2 regions of the Tissierella pigra genome follow, and region 2 is predicted to be linked to the other one. Evidence: a T-box and tRNA genes for the amino acid it is inferred to sense, from the RefSeq annotation. Region 2 holds a T-box; the other holds one or more tRNA genes.
What was found. The T-box of region 2 lies ahead of argS (arginine--tRNA ligase). A T-box ahead of a tRNA ligase gene usually reads a tRNA of that ligase, here a tRNA-Arg.
Positions count from the first base shown of each region.

Region 1 (3,435 bases), 220 kb from region 2:
TATCTTGATTGCTATTGTCTCAATTTTATTTAATAATTTATTCTAATTATACTTTCTCTTCTCACCAAACAACTCATCTTTGGAATACATGGCTATCTTATATATATGGTCTGCAATTCTTTCAAGATGGCTTACCATATCTATAAATAGTACCCCCGAATCTACGTTGCAGGTTCCTTCATTTAGTCTTCTTATATGATTTTCTTGGAATCTTTCACTCATTTCATCTACTTCATCTTCTAATTTAATAATCCTATCTATAAGTTCCATATCTCTATTTTTAATGGCAATAATGGTGCTGTTAAATAGCTCAATAATAGTTTTTTCTAATTGCTTTAATTCACTTATGGCAGTATCAGTAAATGATAGATTACCATCTATCTTCTTATTACATAGGGAAGATATTTCAATAACTCTATCTCCTGATCTTTCAATATTATTTATACTACTTATCATAGCTGGTATCATAATAGACTGACTTTCAGTTAATCCTTTTCTTGAAATTTCCACTATATATTTTGTTAATTCTTTCTGCATTTCATTTATAATTGCCTCATTATCTACTACTTCAGTCATTCTCTTTCTATCGTCTGTATACGCTATGTTCATTACATCTAAAACCATATCTTTTAGAATTTCTGTTCCTCTAATAATTTCAGTTCTTGATGCTTCTAAGGCTGCCACAGGAGTATCTAAAAGTAATTTATCTAAATGTACCTTATCATTACTATGGTCTCCTTTTCTTTTAACAACTTTATAAAGAAAATCAACATAATATTTTGTAATAGGTAAGAACAATAAAGCACTTAATAGATTAAATAATGTATGAGCATTGGCAATATATACAGATATATCTGCATTGGCAGTTAAATAGTCTGTAGTAAATATTACTATTTTCATAAATATAGGTAATGTTATCCATGTTATTGCAACTCCAAATATATTATAAAGAGTATGAGCCCATGCAGTTCTTCTTGCATTTATATTTCCTGTCATACTTGCAAGTTGTGCTGTAAAACATGTTCCTATATTATCTCCTAACATTATACAAATTGCTGATTGTAAGTCTATAAGACCTGCTTGACTAAGAACCATTACAAGTCCTACAGTTGCAGCACTACTATGTACCATAGCAGTTACAACTATTCCCAAGATTACTCCTACTACTGGAATAGACGCATATTTGGTAAAGAAATACTTTAAGGCCTCACTTTGTTGCATATATGGAATTCCATCATTAAGTATTTTAAGACCTAAAAACATCATTCCAAAGCCCATCATTGCCTGTCCAATATTTTTTATCTTTTTATTTTTAGCAATATAGTTAATGGCAAATCCTATACCTAGCACTGGAAGAGCTATATCCGTTAATTTAAACTTAAAACTAAATGCCATCAATTGAGCTGTTATTGTAGTTCCAATATTAGCCCCATAAATAATACCTACTGCTTGAGGAAGTTTCATAAGACCAGAGTTAACAAAGCCAACTGTTAATACTGTAACTGCTGTACTACTCTGGACTATTGCCGTTACAAAAGTACCTACTAAAAACGCACTCCATACCTTACCAGTTAATACTGTAAGGATTTTTTTCATGGTTTCTCCAGATGCCTTTTCAAGACCATCTCCCATCATATCAACACCATACATCAATAAAGCTGTTCCACCAATAAGCCCAAATATTAGCTCTTCCATTTGCTTTCCTCCAATTTAATAACCTAATAGTTAGTTTTTTTCTTATGTTCTTAAAAATATATTATAAAAATCTCACAATAACAATTTTATCAGCAAAGTTTTATAAATACAATATAAATTATTTAGATTAGCGAACTATTAAAAATTATAACCTTTATTTTTGCTATTATACTATCTTTCTAGTATAATAAAAATTCGGATTTCAAACCCCATAAATAAAAAAATCAGAACATTTCCATTGGTTATAAAAAAATAGATACGATGGCTATCGAAATTTTTTTCAATAATCATCGTATCTATTTACCTTATAGATAGCTTAAAATTACATCTGGTACACCTGAGAGGGCTCGAACCCCCAACCCCCTGATCCGAAGTCAGGTGCTCTATCCAATTGAGCTACAGGTGCAGATAATATTATATATAAAAAAAATTGGCATCAGCCAATTTTATGTATGGTGCGGGAAAGAGGACTTGAACCCCCACGTCAATGACACTAGATCCTAAGTCTAGCGCGTCTGCCAATTCCGCCACTCCCGCATATAGCCTCTAGGGCTATTATTGGTGATCCATCCGCGACTCGAACGCGGGACACCCTGATTAAAAGTCAGGTGCTCTACCGACTGAGCTAATGGATCATGATTATTTGATATACTAGCAGATGTGATATATTCCTCTGATTAAACTTACCAATCAAGGACTAAGCGATGTACACAAAATCGAAAACTACGATTTTGGTCCCCTGCTTATACCGACATGAGCTAATGGATCATGATTATTTAATTCACACCTTGTGAAATTTTATGGGGTGGATGATGGGATTCGAACCCACGACCTCCAGAGCCACAATCTGGCGCCATAACCAACTAGGCCACACCCACCATAATTTTATTTCCTTGGCGCACCTAGGAGGATTTGAACCCCCGGCACACGGATTAGAAGTCCGTTGCTCTATCCAACTGAGCTATAGGTGCAAGCTTTTTATGATCCAGTTGGATTCATTATGACTATCAATTTACTTTAGAGCTAAAAAATTAAAATCCTTATAGCCCAAATATCTTGCTTGTCTCAAGGTTGTTGTCCAAGTAATATTAACTCGCTAACAATTTAAAATTATAGCAGGTTTAAAATATAAAGTCAACACTATTTTATAAATTTATTTTAATTATTTTAGTCTTTATTTCTTCATCAATGTCTAAAATACCAAAAGTCCTGATTCTTTCAGTAGTTCTAGGTAGAAAAGCACTTCCAGGATTCATGATGGTTATACCTTCTTCTTTTTCTATCATAGGTATATGAGTATGACCAAATAATACTAGGTCTGCCCCTAATTCCAGCCCTTTATAGTATAATTTGATTACCCCATTTTCAACATTATATTTATGACCGTGGGTTAAGAATATTTTTTTATTTTTTATTTCTATTATCTCATCCTCTTTATATTTTGTATTAAAATAGTCTCCATTACCTTTTACAATTATACTTTCTATTCCTAAAGATTTAGATATCTTTTCTCCATCATCTACATAATCTCCTAGATGAAATAACATATCAGGCTTTTCCATGTCCAGTAATGTTTCTAAAACATATTTATTATTTCCATGAGTATCACTAACTACTGCTATTTTCATACTAATCTTACTCCTATTATTTCTTTTATTACTTTTTTCATTTCATCTAATGCTTTTGCTCTATGACTTATTTTATTCTTAATATCTTCTCCAAGCTCTGCAAAGGTTTTAT
Region 1 covers NZ_JAHLPJ010000001.1:2,851,264-2,854,698, forward strand. The annotation lists gene KQI41_RS14070 (Na/Pi cotransporter family protein) at 43-1,695, opposite strand; tRNA gene KQI41_RS14075 (tRNA-Arg) at 2,025-2,101, opposite strand; tRNA gene KQI41_RS14080 (tRNA-Leu) at 2,149-2,232, opposite strand; tRNA gene KQI41_RS14085 (tRNA-Lys) at 2,255-2,330, opposite strand; tRNA gene KQI41_RS14090 (tRNA-His) at 2,497-2,573, opposite strand; tRNA gene KQI41_RS14095 (tRNA-Arg) at 2,590-2,666, opposite strand; gene KQI41_RS14100 (metallophosphoesterase) at 2,841-3,323, opposite strand; gene KQI41_RS14105 (XTP/dITP diphosphatase) at 3,320-3,435, opposite strand, start outside.
Region 1: it has a tRNA-Arg gene. The T-box ahead of argS (arginine--tRNA ligase) is inferred to sense a tRNA for this amino acid. The anticodon was not compared.

Region 2 (3,435 bases):
TTTAAAAACTTTAGTATAAATAGTAAAATAGCCGAAGAATATAGAAAAAGTTTCATTTTAAATAATATACAAGAAAATATAAATAACCTACACTATAAACCTATTTATGAAAATGTATCAGCACCATTGGATAAAGGCGGTAAATATGAAGATTATTTCGTAAAAGGAGAAGAAGTATATTCTTATTTATATTACGGGAAAAGATAGGGTTAACACCATACTTGATCAGTTATATACTCAAAAATATTTATTATATATATTGACGTTGCCTAAAGACTACTATTTAAAATGTAGTTAATAGGAGGGGTCAATATGAAAAACAAAAAAGAAAGACTAAATTTTATATTATTTTCTTTAGGTAAATTTGTATCTATTTTTGGTGCATCTATTTATTCTTTTGCAATAGGTCTTTATGTATTAGAAATTACAGGTTCAGGATTAAATTTTGCTTTAAGTCTAATAGTCAGTAGTATACCTATGCTAATTATCAATCCATTTGCTGGGGTTTTAGCAGATAAATTTGATAAAAAGAAGATAGTTGTTATGATGGATATATTAAATGGAATATTTTTAATGCTAATATATATAATTAGTTGTATACATGGACTAAGTTTGCCTATGATATATGTGAGTACATTTATTACTACGATTTTCAGTACTATATTTGGTATATCTATGGAGGCTGCAATCCCTAATATAGTATCAAAAGATATGTTAATGAATATTAATTCAATTAGTAAAATAATAGACTCCATATCTTCAATATTGGGTCCAATGGTTGGAGGATTGATATTTGCTTTTATTGATATTAGATATTTTATTTTACTCTGTGGAATATTCTATATAATTTCAGGAGTATCCGAAATGTTTATAGATTTTAGATATAACTACCAAGAGGATAAGAAAAATGAAAATAATATTGATTTTGTAAAAGATATGAAAAAGGGCTTCGAATATATTATGGAGAGAAAAGATATTATAGGAATTTTTACTGTGTTTATTAGTATAAACTTTTTTATGGGGCTATCAGTTACTGTACCTTTACCTTATATAATTAATAATGTATTGATGCTCGGATCTAAAAGTCTAGGCATAATTCAAAGTGGATTTCCAGTAGGGATGATAATTGGTGCATTACTGATTAAAAGGATAATGAAAAAGACTGCATATAAAAAAGTTTTAATGTTTTCTAGTTTTACATTAGGTATATGCACAATCTTATTAGGTATTCCCATACTATTTAAGAATATGGCATTTACTCCTATGATATATACTTTATACTATTGTGGGGTAGTATTTATATTTGGAGCTACTATATCTTTTATAGATATACCAATTATGTATATGCTGCAAAAAATGATACCAGATGAATATAGGGGAAGAGTTCTAAGTATAGTGATGAGTACGGTAAAAATCATTCTGCCCATTGGTCTAATCTTATCTGGATATTTATTAAATAGAATCCCAATATATTTCATAACAACTGTAGGAGGAATATTACTGTTTCTGACTAATTTTTTATCCTTAAATAGTAAAAAAACAATGTTTTTAAATGTAAATGAAGAAATTAAATAATTACTTGTATTTTTATAAGGAGTATTGTATATTATATATTAATAATTGTATATAATTCGTAGATTGAGAGAGTAAGATATTTAAACTAGCAAAAGCGAACTGGGATGGTGAAAGCCAGTGTTAGGAAATATTTGAAAAGAACTCATGAGAATATATCTGAAAAAAGTAAGATATTACGCTAGTAGCGTTAAAATTTCGAGTGGGCATTTGCCAACAAGAGTGGTATCACGGGTTAGCTCTCGTCTCTTATTAGAGATGAGAATTGACCCGATTTTTATTTTTTATAAATCAAGATAATTGTGAATTAAATAAGAGGAGGTTAAAAAGATGTTAAATTTTAAAGAAAAAGTTGTAAAATTAATTAAATCAGAAGTAGATGTACTGACAGAGGAAGAAATATCTGCCTTAATAGAAGTGCCACCATCTTATGATATGGGTGATTATGCTTTTCCAGTATTTAGATTAGCCAAGGCTTTTAAAAAAGCACCACCAATGATAGCAGAAGAGTTAGCGCCTAAATTTGGAGATAATGAATATTTTGAAAGAATAGAAAACAAAGGCCCTTATCTTAACTTCTTTATAAATAAAGGTAAACTTACAGAAGTTACTTTAAATGAAGTAAAAGGAAAACAAGCTAAGTATGGTTCATCAGATATGGGTAATGGAAAAACAGTAATAGTAGAATACTCATCACCTAATATCGCAAAACCTTTCCACATAGGTCATATTAGAACAACAGTTATAGGAAATTCATTGTATAAAATATATACTTTTTTAGGATTTGATACAATTGCAATTAATCATTTAGGAGATTATGGAACTCAATTTGGTATGTTAATTTCTGCCTATAAAAAATGGGGGGATAAAGCAGTAATAGAATCTGATCCTATAAATGAGTTATTAAAGCTATATGTTAGATTTAATGCAGAAGCAGAAGAACATGAAGAACTAAGAAATGAAGCTAGATACTGGTTTAAGGAATTAGAAGATGGAAATAAAGAAGCTGTAGAATTATGGCAATGGATTAGAGAAATATCCTTAAAGGAGTTCAATAAAGTATATGATATGTTAAACATTAAGTTTGACTCCTATGCAGGGGAATCCTTCTATTCAGATAAAATGCCAGCAGTTATTGAGGAATTAAAAGAAAAGAATTTACTGAAGGAATCAGATGGTGCATTTCTAGTGGATTTAGAGGAACATGGAATGCCACCAGCACTTATAATGAAATCTGATGGTTCTACATTATATACTACAAGAGATATAGCAGCTGCATTTTATAGAAAGAAAAACTACGATTTTTATAAAAATATATATGTAGTAGCTTCTCAGCAAAATCTTCATTTTAAAGCGTGGATGAAGGTAATAGAATTGATGGGGTATGAGTGGGCAAATGATTGTGTTCATATACCGTTTGGCATGGTTAGTTTAGAGGATGGAACTTTATCCACTAGAAAAGGTAGAGTAGTATTCTTAGAGGATGTACTAAATACTGCAGTTAAAAATACTTTAAATATAATAAATGAAAGAAACCCAAATTTAGAAAACAAGGAAGAAGTCGCAAAACAAGTAGGGATTGGTGCAGTAGTATTTCAAGAACTGTTTAATCAAAGAATTAAAGACTATGTATTCTCATGGGATAGAACATTAAGCTTTGAAGGTGAAACGGGACCTTATGTTCAATATACTCATGCAAGAATAAGTTCTCTACTTGAAAGAGGAAAGTTTAATATAGAAGACAATGTGAATTATAATCTTTTAAATACAGAGGAGGAAATAAATATAACAAGGTTATTATATGATTTCCCTAAGATAGTAGTAGATTCAATGGAAAAAAATGAGCCATATTTCATTACAAGA
Region 2 covers NZ_JAHLPJ010000001.1:2,633,432-2,636,866, reverse strand. The annotation lists gene KQI41_RS12975 (MerR family transcriptional regulator) at 1-207, shown strand, start outside; gene KQI41_RS12970 (MFS transporter) at 313-1,575, shown strand; T-box leader at 1,626-1,825, shown strand; gene argS (arginine--tRNA ligase) at 1,903-3,435, shown strand, end outside.